DNA from 2 places in the Bacillus sp. FJAT-45066 genome. Region 1 is predicted to be linked to the other one. Evidence: predicted binding sites of a transcription regulator. Region 1 holds the regulator's gene; the other holds the start of a gene.

Region 1 (9,618 bases):
ATTCTATGACGAACAAGCGGATCAAGGTTTAAGTGAAACAGCTCGTCAATTTATTGCTGGAATTATAAAGCACGCTCCAAACTTTACAGCAGTAACAAATCCGACAGTAAACTCATACAAGCGTCTAGTACCAGGTTACGAAGCACCTTGTTATGTTGCTTGGTCTGCTCGTAACCGTAGTCCATTAATTCGTATTCCAGCTTCTCGTGGAGTAAGTACTCGTGTTGAGATTCGTAGTGTAGATCCAGCAGCAAACCCATATTTAGCGATGGCAGTATTACTTGCTGCAGGACTTGATGGAGTGAAAAACGGTTTAACTCCTCCAAAACCAGTAGATCGTAACATTTATGTAATGAACAAAGAAGAGCGTTTAGCAGAAGGTATCGTTGACCTGCCAGCTACACTTGCTCAAGCATTAGACTTATTAAAGCAAGATGAAGTAATTCAAGGTGCATTAGGCGAACATTTACTAGAGCACTTTATTGAAGCAAAAGAAATTGAGTGGGATATGTTCCGCACGCAAGTTCACCCATGGGAGCGCGACCAATATATGACTCAGTACTAATAAATGCAACCCCTCGATACCGATTGGTGTCGAGGGGTTTTCTTTATTGGAACAACAGGTCTAGTTGTTTATGGAATTTCTTCTTTCTCTCTTTTACTCTTTTATTATGAAAATTTATAAGTTTGTCCTGAATTTATTATAAGTGTTATGTTAAATCTTTTTGCTAACATGGGATTTTTCCTATTCAAAATATATTAAAGTTTACTAATGAATATAGAAAATCCTAGCTGTTGCTTTCCGTGCAAGGTGCAGACTCCAGCGGGAGAAGCGGGAGACGGGAGCCTCCACAGACGCTATGCGTCGAGGAGGCTCCCGACCCGCCCGCGGAAAGCGGAGCCTTGCACGGAAAGCAACAGCGGCAATTAAGAGAGTTGATTATTCTACATTAAAATTTCATGTGAATTTCATCTTAATTCTACAAATTATCTCAAAATAATGTATAATCAGATTTATATATACGAAAAAGGGGATTACTTAACTATGAAAAAATGGTTCTTACTATTCATTATTAGTATGTTAGCTGCAATGACAGTTGCATGTTCGAATGACAATAACGAGAAAGCAACAGATAATGAGAAGCCGGATATCTCTGATGAAAACAAAAGTGACACAGAAGAAGAGGATGGTGATTGGGTAACTCCTATAGGTGAGCCAATCATTACAGATGGTGGTACATTTATCATCCATGCAAGAAATGGTAATGTGGAATCTGCTAAGACAGGAGATGTAGAAGTAGAATTTTATCAAGTAGCTGCAATGAGTGGAGAACTTGAAGGCGAATTTGCTGAATATGTAGGCGAAGAAGCAATTGAATATATCCAAGTAGACCTTATCGTTAATAATTTATCTGATGAGAAGCTATTATTTCTAGTAGATAATATGTCGATTGAGACAAGCGATGGACAAGTAATTGAAAACGCAAACCCAATTTTTAGTAATGAGTTTGGTGATACGCTTGACGGAAAAGAAGAGAAGAAAGGTTCTTTGTTTTTCTTCTTAGATACAAGTGCTAGTGAAGTAGAATGGGTAGAAATAAAAATCCCAGCTGTGCAAAATGAAAACAAAGATACAATTGGTGAAGAAATTAGAGTTCGTGCAAACTTTTAATAGAATCTATGTAAAAAGCTGTCCAATTTTAACTGTTGGATAGCTTTTTATGTTTAACATTTTTAGTAGGGGGTATATAGTATAGAAAGGTATAGGGAGGCGACGAATATGAAAATGAAGCCAGTAAAATCAATCATTGCAATAGGAGTCGGATTAGGAGCAACGAGTATTGGTATTTTGTCTAGTGAAAAAGCTAGAACAAGAGTAGCTAACTATACAACTTTCTTAAGAAATAAATTGTTACCATTAAAGTATAAGAAGACAACTTTCCCCTTAAAGAAAGCAGGCAATCCACATCCGGATGACTTTGCTGATAACAACATGGTAAGTGAAGGAGCTATGTACTCCGTTAAATATTACAATAAGAAAATGCAGTAATAAAAGTAGCCTCTAACAACGAGTGTTAGAGGCTTTTCCTTTGTATTAAAGTAAAAAAGCCTGCTATGCAGGCTGATGTATTAATGGACGTTTCTATAAACGCCAATAACTTTTCCTAGAATAGTTACATTTCTAACAATGATAGGTTCTAAAGAAGAATTTTCAGGTTGTAAACGAATATAATCTCGCTCTTTAAAAAAACGTTTTACAGTAGCTTCGTCTTCTTCTGTCATTGCAACCACAATATCACCATTATTTGCCGATTGTTGTTGGCGAACGATTACTAAGTCTCCATCAAGAATTCCTGCTTCGATCATACTGTCGCCCATGACTTCTAACATAAACACTAGTTCGTCAGGTGAAACGTAGCGTTCTGGTAGTGGAAAATAATCTTCTATATTTTCTACAGCAGTAATAGGTTGTCCAGCAGTTACTTTTCCGATTATAGGAACTTGTACTACATTTATTTTTGGAATATCTTGTTCGAAGCTTATAACCTCAATTGCTCTTGGTTTGGTTGGATCACGTCTAATTAACCCTTTGCTTTCAAGTCGAGCTAAATGACCGTGTACAGTTGAACTAGAAGCGAGGCCAACAGCTTCACCGATTTCTCGAACGGAAGGTGGATAGCCTTTTACTTGTACTTCGCTCTTAATGAAATCTAAAATATCTTGCTGTCTTTTTGATAGTTTCATAAGTATGCACCTCGTTTTCTCTCGTATTATTATGAATATTATACCATGTAGAAGAACAAAATACAAACATAAGTTCGAACATCTACTTGACAAGAATATACGTTCTACTCATAATGATTTAATAAAAAGTGGTTGGTGATTATCGTGAGAGGGATTATTTATTGTAGAGTTAGTACAAAAAAAGATACACAAGAAACATCGTTAATTCGTCAAAAGGAAGAATTAACTACATTGGCACAAAATTATAAAATTAACGTAGTTCATGTTATTGAAGAACAAGCAAGTGGGTATGAAATTGATAGAGATGGTATTTTTCAACTAATGGACTTTTTAGCGAAAGAAAAAATAGATGTATTACTTGTACAAGACGAGACACGACTTGGCAGAGGAAAAGCTAAAATAGCATTATTGCATTTACTTAATAAACATAATGTACATATATACTCTATTGTTGATAGTGGAAAATTAACTTTATCTGAATCGGATTCAATGGTATTAGATATTGTATCAATAGTAGAAGAATACCAACGAAAGCTTCACAACTTGAAAATTAAAAGAGGAATGAAAAAAGCAATAAAAGAAGGGTATAATCCTTTGGAGAACTTGAAAAATATTGATAAAAGCCCTGGGCGAGAAAGAACAGAAATACCTGTAGAAGAGATTGTTAGACTTCGAAGCAATAAATTAACGTTTGCTGAAATTGCTGCCACATTAAGGGGTCTTGGATTCAATGTTTCCAAAGCAACTGTTCACAGAAGGTACATAGAATATATGAAGGAAAAGGAGTCTTCACTTGTAAAAAATGATACGCTTTAGTAAGATAAATGCATATTCTTAGTATGAAAAGGAGTACCTCCATGCTTTCAAAAGAAAAAATTGCCCGCATTAATGCCCTATCAAATAAATCCAAGTCGGTAGGTTTAACAGATGCAGAAGCACAAGAACAAAAAAATCTAAGAGAAGAATACATAAAAACATTTCGTTCATCCATGGTAAATACCCTTCATTCTGTTAAAGTGGTTGATCCAAACGGAAATGATGTTACACCGAAAAAACTAAAAGATGAACAAAATAAACGACTACATTAACAACTGTTTTCTTGAAAAATGGAACATACTAAACAGTAGTTCTGAAAATATATAGGAGTTGAAATAAATGACAACAAATATTGATCAATTATCCATTAATACTATACGTAATCTTTCTATTGATGCAATCGAAAAAGCAAATTCAGGACACCCAGGTATGCCGATGGGCGCAGCACCAATGGGATATACGTTATTTACAAAATTTATGAACCACAACCCCAAAAACCCTACTTGGTTTAACCGTGACAGATTTGTTTTATCAGCAGGTCACGGATCTATGCTTTTATATAGCTTATTGCATTTAAGTGGTTATGACTTATCAATGGAAGATATAAAAGACTTCCGCCAATGGGGGAGTAAAACACCAGGTCACCCCGAATTTGGACATACAGCTGGGGTTGATGCGACAACTGGCCCACTTGGTCAAGGTATCGCTATGGCTGTAGGTATGGCAATGGCAGAAAGACATTTAGCAGATACATATAATAAAGATGGATTCAATGTTGTCGATCATTTTACATACAGTATTTGTGGAGATGGAGATTTAATGGAAGGTGTTTCTGCTGAGGCAGCATCATTAGCAGCGCACCTAAAATTAGGTCGTCTTGTTGTACTATATGATTCGAATGACATTTCTTTAGATGGTGACTTAGATCGTTCTTTCTCAGAAAGTGTAGAAGGGAGATTTAAAGCTTACGGATGGCAATACGCTCGTGTAGAAGATGGAAATAACATTGAAGAAATTTCCGCAGCTGTTGCAGAAGCACAGACAGATCTAAATCGCCCTACATTAATTGAAGTAAAGACGGTTATTGGATACGGATCACCAAATATGTCTGGTAAATCAGATGTTCACGGTAAGCCATTAGGAAAAGATGAAATTCATTTAACTAGAGAATACTACAAATGGGCTTATGAAAATGACTTCCATGTACCAGAAGAGGTATATACGAATTTCAAAAAGTCTGTAACGGAAAAAGGTCAACAAGTAGAAGAAAAATGGTCTGCGATGTTCAATGAGTATAAATCAAAATTTCCTGAATTAGGAGAGCAATTACAATTAGCGATGGAAGGGAAATTACCGGAAGGTTGGGATAAAGATATTCCTGTCTATGACGAAGGTAAGAGTCTTGCATCCCGTGCTTCATCTGGAGAAGTTTTAAATGCAATAGCTCAAAATACTCGCCAAATAATTGGTGGATCTGCTGACTTAGCTGGTTCTAACAATACAATGATTAAAGGTGATAAAGACTTCACACCTGAAGATTATAGCGGTCGTAACATATGGTTTGGTGTGCGTGAATTTGCAATGGGTGCAGCAATGAACGGTATGGCTCTTCACGGTGGTGTGAAAGTATTCGGTGGTACATTCTTTGTATTCTCTGATTACTTACGTCCGGCAATTCGTTTAGCAGCACTTCAAAACCTGCCAGTAACATTTGTGTTTACTCATGACAGTATTGCTGTTGGGGAAGATGGGCCAACACATGAGCCAATTGAGCAACTACCATCCTTACGTTGTATGCCCAACTTATGTGTCATACGACCAGCGGATGGTAATGAAACAGCAGCAGCTTGGAAGATAGCAATGCAATCAGAAAAAACACCTACAACATTAGTGTTAACACGCCAAAACTTACCTACTATTAAAGGTACTGCAGAAACTGCATATGAAGGGGTAAATAAAGGAGCGTACGTTATTTCTAAAGGTGAAAAAGAAACACCTGATGCGCTAATTTTAGCTACTGGTTCTGAAGTAGGGTTAGCAGTAGAAGCCCAAAAAGCTTTATCAACAGAAGGTATTGATGTTTCTGTTGTAAGTATGCCTTCATGGGATCGCTTTGAGAAGCAAACGGATGAGTATAAGCAATCCGTTCTACCAAAAACGGTTAAAAAACGTCTTGCTATTGAAATGGCAAATCCATTAGGTTGGGAAAGATATACGGGAGATGAGGGAGACATCATTGGTATTCATACATTTGGTGCTTCTGCTCCTGGTAATAAAATCATGGAAGAATACGGATTTACAGTTGAAAATGTAGTAGCAAAAGTGAAAAAGTTATTATAATAGTAGAAAAACCGTCAATCGATTGAATGGCGGTTTTTTTCATGTTTATATGTAGATTTTCCTATTCGACAAAAATAGAATATATCTTTACCACGAAATGACAAACGTCGTTACTAGATATTTCTATAATAGAAGATAAGAGTTCGTGGTAGGAGGAGTTCTATGCGACATTATCATATCTATTTAATAGAAGAAGAAGTAGCGAAACAATATTACGGAAAAGAAGTTAAGATATATCAACTTTTTCAAGAGTTTGATCAAAATAAAAGACTGAAGCCAATAATAACGAAGCAAATCGACTTTATTACACAAACAATTCCTACTTTTAAGATTCAGAAAGTTATGGAGTCTACTTTAAAAAATAGAAAAGATTATGAAGGACACATGTACAAGCATTCTATTTGGTTGCCGAATAGTAGATCTGCTGCTAGTATTTCTATTTTTGAAAATTTTATAGAGTTAACGGCAACTGGTTCTTTTGAGGCGGAAACGATTTTCTTTGAAATATTAAGAAAAGAAAATCCTTTTTACCTTGCTATTGATTTAAAAGCGGAGAGGTTTGGGTGGCTTTTTCCTATCAAACAAAGGAAATTTGTATAATATTTAGAAGAAAATTAAAAGAGAATGTTGTATAATTACCTTTGGTTTAGTAAACTACATTAGTAGATACGTTTTAAGGAGGAAATAGTAAGATGGAACTATGGCTCGCGATTTCATTAATAGTAGTAGCTCTTCTAGCAGGAGTTGCACTAGGATTTTTCATCGCTCGTAAATACATGATGAGCTACTTAAAGAAAAATCCACCAATTAACGAACAAATGTTAAAAGTGATGATGATGCAAATGGGAATGAAACCTTCTCAGAAAAAAATCACACAAATGATGAAAGCAATGAACAACCAAATGAAATAATAAAGAGACAAGCACTCATTGTTATGGGTGCTTTTTCTATTGTTTAGGAAATTCCAATTAATTTTACTACGCATTCCTTCATTTCAATCATAAAACTCTTCCTAAAAATTAGAAAATTTGCTAAACTGAAAAAGTTAAAAAAAGAAAAGAGACAGCTGGGGGATAGTCAATGAGTATATTTAAAGATCTTTGGTGGTTCTTTAAACAAGAAAAAAAAGCGTACATACCTGGAGTAATCTTACTTGCATTTGTTGCAATGCTTGAATTAGTACCTCCTTTTATTGTAGGAAGAACAGTGGACTATATTGCAAATGGGGAATTAACGAGGGAGTTAATTTTGCAATTGATGGTCGTCTTACTCGTAACTGCAATCATCGTATATATACTGCGCTATTTATGGAGAATCATGATTTTTGGTGCCTCTGTTCGTCTAGGAAGGTTATTAAGAAACCAACTATACGAACATTTCACTAAAATGTCTCCTAGGTTTTATCAGAAGAAAAGAGTCGGGGATTTAATGGCCCATTCTACTAATGATTTGCAGGCAGTTCAACAAACAGCAGGTGCTGGAGTACTAACATTAGTGGACTCCCTAATGACTGGTGGTTTTGTTTTAATTGCAATGGCAACGACAATAAGTTGGAAATTAACGTTAATTTGTTTAATTCCGATGCCATTTATGGCTCTTTCCACAAACTATTATGGGACGTTATTACACAAAACATTCCATAAAGCTCAAGCGGCTTTTTCTTCTTTAAATGATAAAGTTCAAGAAAGTGTTAATGGAATAAAAGTGATTAAAACGTTTGGTCAAGAAAAAGAAGATATTCAAGAATTTGAAAAGCAATCAGAAGATGTTGTGAAGAAAAATGTAACAGTCGCTAAAATTGATTCTTTATTTGACCCTACAATTGGGTTTATTGTTGGTGTTTCATTCTTTCTTGCCGTCTCTTTTGGTGGGTATTATGTTGTACAAGGAGAGCTATCGATAGGTCAGTTAATTGCATTTACTACTTACCTTGGCTTGCTAATTTGGCCAATGCTTGCATTTGGCTGGTTGTTTAATATTGTAGAACGTGGACGTGCATCATATGATCGTGTAACGAACCTTCTAAAAGAAGAAGTAGATATTCAAGACAAGTCAGAAGCTATAGCTACAGTCCCTAGTGGAGATGTAACATATAACATTAAAGAATTTACGTATCCAACAGAAGCTGAAAGTGTTCTAAGAGATATAACTTTCTCCTTACCACAAGGTGGGACACTTGGGGTTGTTGGAAAGACTGGTAGCGGGAAAACAAGTCTATTAAAATTGTTAATTCGTGAATTTGACCTTTCACATGGCTCGATTTCCATAGGACATCGTTCCATTAACGAATATCAAATTGAGTATTTACGAAAAGCAATCGGATACGTTCCTCAAGATCATTTCTTATTTTCAGCGACGATTGCGGACAACATTGCATTCTCATGTCCAGAAGCTTCATTTGAAGATATAGTACATGCTGCAAAACTAGCAAACATTCATGATGATATTATCCAATTCACACACGGGTATGACACCGTTGTTGGTGAAAGAGGAGTTTCATTATCAGGTGGTCAAAAGCAACGAATTTCCATTGCTCGTTCGTTAATTATGGATCCTGAAATATTAATACTAGATGATTCTCTCTCAGCAGTAGATGCGAAGACGGAAGAAAACATATTACATGCCCTAAAAGAAAACCGACAAGGGAAAACAACCATTATTACTTCTCATCGATTAAGTGCTATTCAACATGCCAATATTATCATTGTCATGGAGAGTGGAACAATTGTACAAAAAGGTACACATGAAGAGTTAATGGAAGAAGAAGGCTGGTATAGAGAAATGTATCACCGTCAGCAGCTGGAATCCCTTGTAGAGCATGGAGGGTAAATAGATGAATATTCAAACACAAACAATCACAGCAAAAGAACAAAGAACCGTATTAAAAAGGTTATTATCCTATGCAGGAAAGTATAAAAAAGAATTTATTTTTGCGTTTATTCTACTCATCTTCGCAACAATCGGTGAGATAATTGGCCCATATTTAGTTAAAGTATTTATTGATGATTATTTAACACCTAACTCATTTGAAATGGGACCTATTACAACCCTCGCAGCACTTTATGTAGGGATACTAATCGTAAAAACTATATTAACTTATTTTCAACTTTTAAAGTTTCAAGAGATTTCTTTGAAAATTATTCAAGATTTACGTATTGATGTTTTCTCCAAAGTTCAAAAGCTTGGATTAAAGTTTTTCGATAAAACTCCTGGTGGAAGTATTGTGTCGAGAGTTACGAATGATACTGAAGCAATAAAAGATATGTTTGTAAGTGTTATCTCTACTTTTGTGCAAAATGGTGTCTTCTTAGTCGGTATCTTTATTGCTATGTTCCTTTTAAACGTACAGTTAGCACTATTTTGTTTACTAATTATCCCTATTATCTTTGGGATTATGGCAACATACCGCCACTTTAGCTCTCGTTTTTATGCAGATATGAGGGAAAGATTAAGTCAATTAAATGCTAAGTTAAATGAAAGTTTACAGGGTATGTCGATCATTCAAGTGTTTAGACAGGAACGCCGATTACGAAAAGAATTTAGTGACATTAATGATGCTCACTATAAAGCCGGAATGAAAAATATAAAATTAGATGGATTGTTACTTCGCCCAGCCATCGATCTAGTTTATGTGTTCTCCTTAATACTAGTTTTAAGTTATTTTGGAATAGCTTCTTTAGGTAGTGAAATCGAAATAGGGGTTTTATATGCGTTTGT
Region 2 (9,618 bases), 1.1 Mb from region 1:
AATTAAATATCTGAAATAGATATAAACCGTTGAAAGTACAAGCGAAACGACCACAACTGGAATACCAATTTTCATAAATTGTACAAAATGAATCCCATTATTTGATTTTGCAGCAAGCCCTGCCACGACAAGATTAGAAGATGAACCTAAAAGCGTCCCATTTCCTCCGAGGCAAGCTCCAAGTGCAAGCGACCACCATAATGGATCTAAGTTTGTCATCCCATAGTCCTCAAACTCAACTATTACTGGTATCATCGCTGCTACAAATGGAATATTGTCCACAAAACCTGACAATATACCTGTTAGCCATAAAATAAAAATAGCGGTTGTTGGCAAATCTCCTTCCGTAGCGTAGATCATACCTCGTGCTAGTTCATCGATTATACCCACTTCTTCCATTCCACCTACTAATAAAAATAAGCCGATAAAAAAGAACAATGTACCCCATTCTACTTGTTTTAACACTTCCTCAGGCGCATTAACATCATGAGTTAAAAGTAATAACAAAAGTGCTCCTGCCATCGCTACAGTTGTTAGCTCTACATTTAAAAATGTATGACACATAAAACCTACAATCGTAATAACTAATATAGATAAAGATTTGATTAAAGTTGCATCTAACTTTAAATAATTTGCCGCTTTCAATTTTCGTAATTCTTCTTGCTCTTTCTTTTGAACGTGTAGTTTTTTGCCGTACAATAAAATTAAACCGAACATCGTAACGAAAAATATAATGATAACGATTGGTGATAAATGAAACAAAAAGTCGTTAAAATTCAAATGTTCAACTGCTTGACCAATCATGGTGTTTGGCGGATCACCTATTAATGTTGCAGTACCTCCAATGTTAGAGGCCAAAATAACAGAAATCAAATAAGGAATGGCCGGTAATTTTAAGAATTTAGTTAAGGTCAAAATGATAGGCACTAGCAATAAAACAGTAGTTACATTAGCAAGAAATGCAGAGCCTATAGCGGTTAATAGAGATATGGCAAATAAAAGCGGAATTCCCCTTCCTTTCACTACTTTTGCTAGGAGAATTGCCATATATTCAAAAATACCTGTTTTACTCGTAATCGTTACAATAACCATCATGGAAAATAGTAAAGCAATTGTATTCCAATCAATATATTTGAGAAAAGCAGTTTTCGTTGTTAACACCCCTGCAAGTAGCATTGCCACTCCTCCGATACAGGCTATTAACGCACGATCATACTTTTCAGACATAATAACAATGTAAGTAATAACAAAGATAGCTAATGCTAACGTAGTAAACATGTGTCCCTCTCCCCTCTTTACATCATATGATGCATGTCCATGAAAATATTTGTATTCTAAAAATTTTTGGACATGAATATGCTTGTATTACAGAGCATGTACTTTTTAGGGAGGGGAAAATAAATGGAATCTAAACGACTTGGTTATGCAGTTATGTTTGGGGTTGTGACGATTTTTGTTATTGCCATTTTAACAGGTTTAGTATTTTCAACATTATTAAGGTTTACTTCATTACAAGAAGCATCCGTTGCGTGGATAATCCTTGCACTTTCATTTGTTGCTTTGTTTATTGGCGGATTTGTTTCTGGCGGAAAAGGAAAAGAAAAGGGCTGGTTACTTGGTGCAGCAACTGGTGGAATGTATACGCTAGTAATTTTCTTATTTCAATACTTAGGGAATGATATGTTATTTACGATGTCACAACTATTTTTCCACACAGCTTTTGTAGCTGTCGCTGCACTTGGTGGAATTATTGGAGTTAATTTAACTTCTTCAAGAGCGTAAATGCTACCTTTTCAATACAGAAAAAACCGAAACAGCCATTGGCCGATTTCGGTTTTTTTGTTTGCTAGAATAGATTATTCGCTAATTACTTCACGAATTGCAGCACGATCATATGTAAGACGTGAACCATCTCCAGCTTTAATTACAACTTTGTCTTCGTCTAATGCATCAACGATACCGTGTAAGCCACCAATCGTTACAACTTTATTTCCTTTTGCAAGGCTTGTCTGCATTTCACGTACAGCTTTTTGGCGCTTTTGCTGAGGACGAATTAGTAAGAAATAGAAAATCGCGAACATTAATAGTAATGGCCAAATAACACCTAATAGTTCCATATTTCTAACCCCCTTTCAATAATAATCTACATTTATAATATCATACTAAAAGTTTTTTGCTCCAGGTTTATTAAAACCGTATTTTTCAAAAAACTCTTCGCGGAAGTCACCAAGACGATCTTCACGGATAGCTTGACGAACTTGCTCCATTAATTTTAACAGAAAATGAAGGTTATGATAAGTTGTAAGTCGAATTCCGAATGTTTCTTCACATTTAATTAAGTGACGAATATACGCACGACTATAATTTTTACATGTGTAGCAATCACATTCTGGATCAAGTGGACCAAAGTCACGTGCATATTTTGCATTCTTCACGACTAATCGGCCTTCACTTGTCATTAATGTACCATTACGAGCAATACGAGTTGGAAGTACACAGTCAAACATATCTACCCCACGAATAGCACCATCAATTAATGAGTCTGGTGAGCCAACTCCCATTAAATAACGAGGCTTACTACTAGGGAGTAGTGGAGTTGTAAACTCTAGTACTCGGTTCATAATATCTTTTGGCTCTCCTACAGATAAACCACCAATTGCATACCCAGGGAAGTCCATGGAAATTAAGTCTTGTGCACTTAACTTACGTAAATCTTCATATTCTCCACCTTGCACAATTCCAAATAACCCTTGGTCTTGTGGACGTTGGTGTGCTTGTAAACAACGCTCTGCCCAACGACTTGTACGTTCCACAGATTTTTTCATATATTCATGTGTTGCGGGAAATGGTGGACACTCATCAAATGCCATCATAATATCAGAACCTAATGCATTTTGAATATCCATCGCACCTTCTGGAGATAAGAATAACTTATCACCATTCATGTGGTTGCGGAAGTGAACGCCCTCTTCTTCAATTTTTCTAAATTCACTTAAACTGAAAACTTGGAATCCACCTGAATCAGTTAAAATAGCTCTGTCCCAATTCATAAACTTATGCAATCCACCAGCTTCACGAATTATTTCGTGACCAGGACGTAGCCATAAATGGTACGTATTACTTAATATTATTCCAGCATCCATTGCTTTTAAGTCTTCTGGAGACATCGTTTTTACAGTTGCAAGCGTCCCAACCGGCATAAATACCGGTGTTTCAAACGAACCGTGTGGAGTATGAACTCTTCCAAGACGAGCTCCAGTCTGTTTACACGTTTTAATTAATTCATATCTGATAGCTGACATAGTTAACTCCTTCTTACTTTTCTATTTCTATAAGATCAACATTGCATCGCCGAAGCTAAAGAATCGATAACGTTCTGTAACCGCTGCTTCATAAGCATGTAATACGTTTTCTCTACCTGCTAATGCGCTAATTAACATAATGAGTGTTGATTTAGGTAAATGGAAATTTGTGATCATTCCATCAATTGCTTTAAATTCATAACCAGGGTATATAAATATGTTTGTCCAACCGCTAGCTTCTTTAAACTCCTTATGTTCGGATGCAATTGTTTCTAACGTACGGGTAGAAGTCGTTCCAACTGAAATTATTCTTCCACCATTTGCGCGAACATCGTTTAGCAATCTAGCCGTACCTTCTGACATTTGATAAAACTCTGCATGCATATCATGTTCCAAAATATCATCCACACTAACTGGACGAAACGTACCAAGTCCTACATGTAACGTAATAAAGGCAATATGGACACCTTTTTCTTTTAGCTCATCCAGTAGCTTTTCTGTAAAATGCAAGCCAGCTGTCGGAGCTGCAGCAGAACCTCTTTCCTTAGCAAAAACTGTTTGATAACGTTCTTGGTCATCTAATTGTTCTCTTATGTAAGGAGGTAATGGCATTTCACCTAATCCTTCTAAAACTTCATAAAAAATTCCTTCGTATTGAAATTCGATATGACGTCCTCCATGGTCACTTTCTCCAACACAAACAGCTTTAAGTCTGCCGTCACCAAATGTGAGCACTGTACCTACTTTTACTCTTTTGGCAGGCTTCACAAGCGTTTCCCATGTTTCACCTTCTGTTTGCTTTAGTAATAACACTTCTACTTTTGCGCCTGTCTCTTCTTTTACACCGAAAAGTCGTGCAGGTAATACTCTTGTGTCATTTAATACTAAGCAGTCCCCTTCTTTTACATATTGTAAAATGGAACGAAAGGATGGTTCGTGTGTTAGTTCTCCAGACTCTTTGTTTAATACCATTAACTTGGATGCTTCACGGTCTAATAGTGGTGTTTGTGCAATTAGTTCTTCTGGTAGATGAAAATCAAATAGATCTATTTTCATAAAAAATGTTCACCTTTTCGCTTTAATCTTAATCTATATTATTTATTGGATACTAACCGTTGATGTTCATGGCTGATGTTCGTTTTCCGCGGGCGGTAAAAAGGATGGTTATTTTCACCGTCGTGAAAAAACCTACTCCTCGGCGCAAGCGTCTGCGAGGTCTCCCTTATCACGCTTCTCCCGCAGGACAATGAGGGCTTCCTTGAGATTCTACGCACGAAGAAAATGCGGATGCATTTTCGAGGAGTCTCACATCTACCACGAACATCAACTTCATTTGTATTTTTAATTCAAATTATTTCAACGCACTCTTCCAATAAAATAAAATACTAAACTTAATACAACACTGATAATAATAGACGTTACGATGGGAAAATAAAAGGTAAAGTTTCCTTTTTTCATGACAATGTCACCTGGAATTCTTCCGATTACTTGCCAAAGGAGTCCAATTAACAATAGAACTCCGCCTATTACCATTAACATCTTTGGTAATTCTATCACTGCTGTGGCACCTCCAGCCCAAAGTGTTCGTAAGCTAAAGCTGTTACAATTCTACCTCTTGGTGTTCGTTGTAAAAACCCAATTTGCAATAAATACGGTTCATACACATCTTCAATTGTATGTGACTCTTCACCAATGGTGGCTGCGATTGTATCCACTCCCACAGGTCCACCCCGGAACTTTTCCATTATACCTGTTAAAAGTTTATGGTCAATATGATCTAAACCTAATTTATCTACTTGCAAGCGATCTAACGCTTCTTTTGCAAGTGATTCACTTATTGCTTCTTTCTTTAAAACTTGCGCAAAGTCACGCACTCTACGAAGTAACCTGTTTGCAATCCTCGGTGTTCCACGGGCTCTTCTTGCAATTTCAGATGCAGCCTTCACTTCAATCCCAATTTCTAAAATTTGCGCTGTTCGAATACAAATTTCTGTTAGTTGAGCTTCATTATAATACTCTAACCTACTTAAAACACCAAACCTGTCTCTTAATGGTGCTGTTAATAAACCAACCCTTGTTGTTGCACCAACTAACGTAAACGGTGGCAAATCTAAGCGCACAGACCTAGAGCTTGGACCTTTTCCTATTACAATATCGAGACAAAAATCTTCCATTGCCGGATATAATACTTCTTCAATGGAACGGTGCAGACGATGAATTTCATCAATAAACAACACATCACCTGGCTCTAAAGCAGTTAATATCGCAGCTAAGTCACCAGGCCTTTCAATCGCAGGTCCTGCTGTTGTACGAAGTTGAACCCCCATTTCGTTAGCAATAATCGCAGCTAATGTTGTTTTACCTAGCCCAGGAGGTCCGTAAAGTAAAACATGGTCCAACGTTTCCTGCCTTAGCTTTGCCGCTTCAATAAATACTTCTAAATTTTCTTTTACTTTATCTTGCCCAATATATTGTTTTAAATTTTGCGGTCTCAAGCTAAATTCTAGCGACTGGTCTTCCCTATTGGCATCTTGAGAAATCATTCGTTCATCCATACTATTTTCACCCCTTTATTTGAGGAGGAGCTGTAACGCTCTCTTAACATATTGATCTGTTGTTAAATTTTCTTTTTGAAGGGCTGGGACAACTTTTTTAATCTCTCTATCACCGTACCCTAACACTTTTAACGCTTCTAATGCTTCATCTAAAGCAGGCTGCTCACTAGGCGGAAATAACTCGACGTCTTGTTGAAAAAGGTTAGGCATTGCAGCTGGTACAATATCGTTCAGTTTGCCTTTTAAGTCTAATATAATTTGGCGAGCTGTCTTTTTTCCGACTCCAGGGAATTTCGTTAAGAATTTTTCATCTTCATTTTCTATTGCTTGTACGACTTGGTTTGGCTGTCCTGTAGCAATAATTGCTAGTGCACCTTTTGGACCAATTCCTGTAACATTTAAAAGTTTTAAAAATAAGTTTTTTTCTTCTCTTGTATGAAAGCCGTATAGAGCTAAAATATCTTCTCTTACGTGCTGGTATGTATAAATCGTAATAGCTTTTTCTTTATTTACTTGATAGATGAATGGATTTGGTGCATGTATTTGATAACCAATTCCATTTACATCTAAAACAACATATTCGGGACTTACAAAATCTACGTAGCCTTTAACAAATTCGATCAAAATCTATCCTTCTCCAATCAACGTAATGTCTGTTTAACATTTTACCATAATCTTAGAACGTTTGTACGGTAGAAGGAATGATTTCGTTTTAATATAAGAAACAGGGATTGAAACTGTTACTGTTCACTGTAGTCTTTCATTTGTATATTTTGTTTGTTACATAAACATTGATAGGTCCTTTTCGTAAAAAAAGGGTTGATCATTGACTTTATTTAAAAACTATAGTGGATTGAAGCGGAAGGCACTTGACTCCTGCGGGACATAGAGGAAAGGGCGAGACCGCGCAGACGGTACGTCGAGGAGGCTCGTCTTCCTCCCAGCGGAAAGCAAGTGCCTGCGGTAATGTTCTACTTTTAACTTACTTTTAAAGAATAGTATACGAAAAAGAACTTAACAAAAAAAGGCCAGCAGTTTACGCTAGCCAAAATTAATTAAGTTAGAATTTGAGAAGATTATAATACGACAAACCAATTCTAAAATATATATTGTTGATGTTCACTGCAGGTGCTCGACTCCTGCGGGAAAGCGTGTTAAGTGAGACCCCACAGGCGCTTGCGCCGAGGAGTAGGTTTTTTCACGACAGTGAAAATAACCTTCCTTTTTACCGCCCGCGGAAAGCGAGCACCTACAGTGAACATCAACAGTTAATTCCCAATATAAAATTTTGTTTATTGTAGAGAAGAATATGGTTTGAATGTTGCTATTACTTCTTCATATTCATGTTTTGACATTACTTTAATACCCGTTTTTAATTTTATATGTTGATGACTTTCTAATTTACCTACATCAATTTGAAAAAAAGACTGAATTATTTTTGTTGCTTCCGTAGGCTTTCCATCATAGATAGTGAGAATACCGTCTTCCGAGATCCCAAAATATCCGTTCGTTTTAAGTAATGGAGAAATATCATCTATATGCTGTAAAAAAACAACTTGTTCCTCGTCTTGATCGACTAATAGCCAATCCTCATATTGAGCCCAGAAATCTTCCATTGCCCATATTGTTTCTTCAATAACTTCTTCACTTACTTCACCATCAATATATATTCTTTCCAAAATAACGCGTAAAGTTAAAGGTCCATTTACTTCATATGCTTCGTTTTTATGATGTTGAAACAAATAATCATTTGGTTCCGCTTCTTGTTCTACTGCTTCCGTTAAAACTAGGGCAGTGTAAAGCATTCCACACATCGCTACAAAAGCAGCAAAAAGGATCATTATTTGTTTTGGAATGATGGGTTTCATTGTTTCCCCCTCACATTCTTTTTAGATTATCTTTAAATTCTTTTTCTATTTTGACCAAAAATAGAAGGATTATCCAAGATTTTTGGAGAATTTTTGAAATTGGGTATTTAGAGGTAAAAAGAGGTAATTTTAACTATAAAAAAAGAACAGCTATAAAAGCTGTTCTTTTCAAGTATGGTTATCGACCAGGAGTAATGGTATCAAACATACTACGTATATCTTGGTTTAAACGTTCTACAGGACCACCATCACGCAAATCATTATCGACTTGACTCATACGATTTAACGTACTTTGGTCTGCTACTACACGACAATCTCTATTTCCAATTAGCGGTTGTACAGCACGACGAACATCACGTGTTACTTGTGCGTCACTAAATCCTTCTTGAGGTTCCACCGCAATCATTATATCGTTGCCGTAAATAATCGCTCTAGCATCTTCTACCCCTCTTACAGTGGAAGCACGTTCCGCTAATTGTTCAGAAAGTGCACCATTGTAATTGTTGTAATAAGACGGTCTAGCACCTACATTTGTACCATCTAAATGACGGTGATAGTTTCTATCACTACGACTGTATCTATTATCGTTTGGGCCAAACATTCCACGATCTTCATTTGCAAGTGGAACAGTAGGATTTGTTAAATTTGCATTTCGGTCACCGTTAATAACTGCGCGGTCCATAATCTCAATTAATGGACCATCGTTATCCCCAATACGGTATGCATTGCCACGTTGGTCAACATTTTGATTTCCACGTGTATTTACATTTTTTGTACCGAAATTGTTCGCACGATTAGGTGCATAAGGGTTGTTTTCACTTGTATAGTACCCAATTGGCCTAGAGTTGTCATAATAACGTGTATCGGCAGCTTGATTTCCAGCGTTTCCTCCACATGCCGTTAATCCACCAAGCAATAGGGCACAAGAAGTTAATGTAAGCACTGACTTCCTCAATGTAATAACCCCCTCACATGTCTTGAACACATAGTCGTGTTCTACCTTAGCTTGACATAATAAGGGGATTTTTATAGATGGCAGTTAACCCCAAGTTAAAATTTAGGTGGTGCATAAGCTAGTTCGCGTTTATGCGCAGAACGACCATGCAGTCTGTCAATAATGGCTTTATCTTTTTCAGGGATTTTTTCCCCTTTTAAGTAGTTGTCAATCATGTCATAGGTTGTTCCCATTTCGTTTTCATCTGTTTGACCTTCCCAAAGACCAGCACTTGGTGGCTTTGTAATAACAGATTCAGGTACGCCTAAAACTTTTGCCATTTCTCGTACTTCGCCTTTCGTTAAATGAACTAAAGGTACTAAGTCCACTCCACCGTCACCAAACTTTGTAAAATAACCTGTATGCCATTCAGCAGCATTGTCCGTTCCAACTACTAAATAGCCGTAATTATTTGCAACAGCATATAATGTTGTCATACGTAGACGAGCACGGGTATTTGCATCGCCTAATCTCGCCGTTTCCTCGTTCCATTCCCCTTTAGCCTTTAATTGTTCTTCCATCGCATTAAATAGGACTGTATGTGTTTCTGTTAAATCAACTAAAACGTGATCAATTCCACAACTATTAATTACTTCTAATGCATATTCTTCATCTTTCGGGTTGCTTTTACAAGGCATAATAACGCCTAATGAATTATTTGGGAACGCTCTTTTAATTAAATGAGCCACGACTGCGGAATCGATTCCACCACTTACACCAACAATTAAACCGTTCAATCCAGCAACATTTACTCTTTCTTGTAACCACATAACTAACTTCGAAATTTTCTCTTCCATGTGATGTATTCCCTCCAACGTATATGACTAGATTAATGCTTTTCATTACCTATACCCATTTGAGTGAATTTCATACTATTTCATTACTATATGAAAAACGAA

Evidence for each region. The regulator LexA, encoded in region 1, represses DNA repair genes until DNA is damaged. The targets are predictions, from matches to a motif close to CGAACATATGTTCG.
Region 2: a site for LexA is predicted at 6,536-6,549, ahead of ruvA (Holliday junction branch migration protein RuvA). Genes of this name have one in related genera too.

The regions. Positions count from the first base shown of each region.
Region 1 covers NZ_NISQ01000001.1:1,388,436-1,398,053, reverse strand. The annotation lists gene glnA (type I glutamate--ammonia ligase) at 1-565, shown strand, start outside; gene CDZ92_RS07125 (hypothetical protein) at 1,046-1,672, shown strand; gene CDZ92_RS07120 (hypothetical protein) at 1,781-2,050, shown strand; gene lexA (transcriptional repressor LexA) at 2,131-2,745, opposite strand; gene CDZ92_RS07110 (YneB family resolvase-like protein) at 2,890-3,561, shown strand; gene CDZ92_RS07105 (DUF896 domain-containing protein) at 3,603-3,833, shown strand; gene tkt (transketolase) at 3,901-5,901, shown strand; gene sirA (sporulation inhibitor of replication protein SirA) at 6,064-6,501, shown strand; gene CDZ92_RS07090 (YneF family protein) at 6,594-6,812, shown strand; gene CDZ92_RS07085 (ABC transporter transmembrane domain-containing protein) at 6,982-8,730, shown strand; gene CDZ92_RS07080 (ABC transporter ATP-binding protein) at 8,735-9,618, shown strand, end outside.
Region 2 covers NZ_NISQ01000001.1:331,768-341,385, reverse strand. The annotation lists gene CDZ92_RS01655 (ArsB/NhaD family transporter) at 1-1,278, opposite strand, end outside; gene CDZ92_RS01650 (TIGR04086 family membrane protein) at 1,402-1,782, shown strand; gene yajC (preprotein translocase subunit YajC) at 1,857-2,117, opposite strand; gene tgt (tRNA guanosine(34) transglycosylase Tgt) at 2,163-3,302, opposite strand; gene queA (tRNA preQ1(34) S-adenosylmethionine ribosyltransferase-isomerase QueA) at 3,330-4,358, opposite strand; gene CDZ92_RS01630 (DUF2905 domain-containing protein) at 4,659-4,841, opposite strand; gene ruvB (Holliday junction branch migration DNA helicase RuvB) at 4,856-5,857, opposite strand; gene ruvA (Holliday junction branch migration protein RuvA) at 5,873-6,481, opposite strand; gene CDZ92_RS01615 (intercompartmental signaling factor BofC) at 7,150-7,725, opposite strand; gene CDZ92_RS01610 (YhcN/YlaJ family sporulation lipoprotein) at 7,904-8,680, opposite strand; gene nadE (NAD(+) synthase) at 8,776-9,516, opposite strand.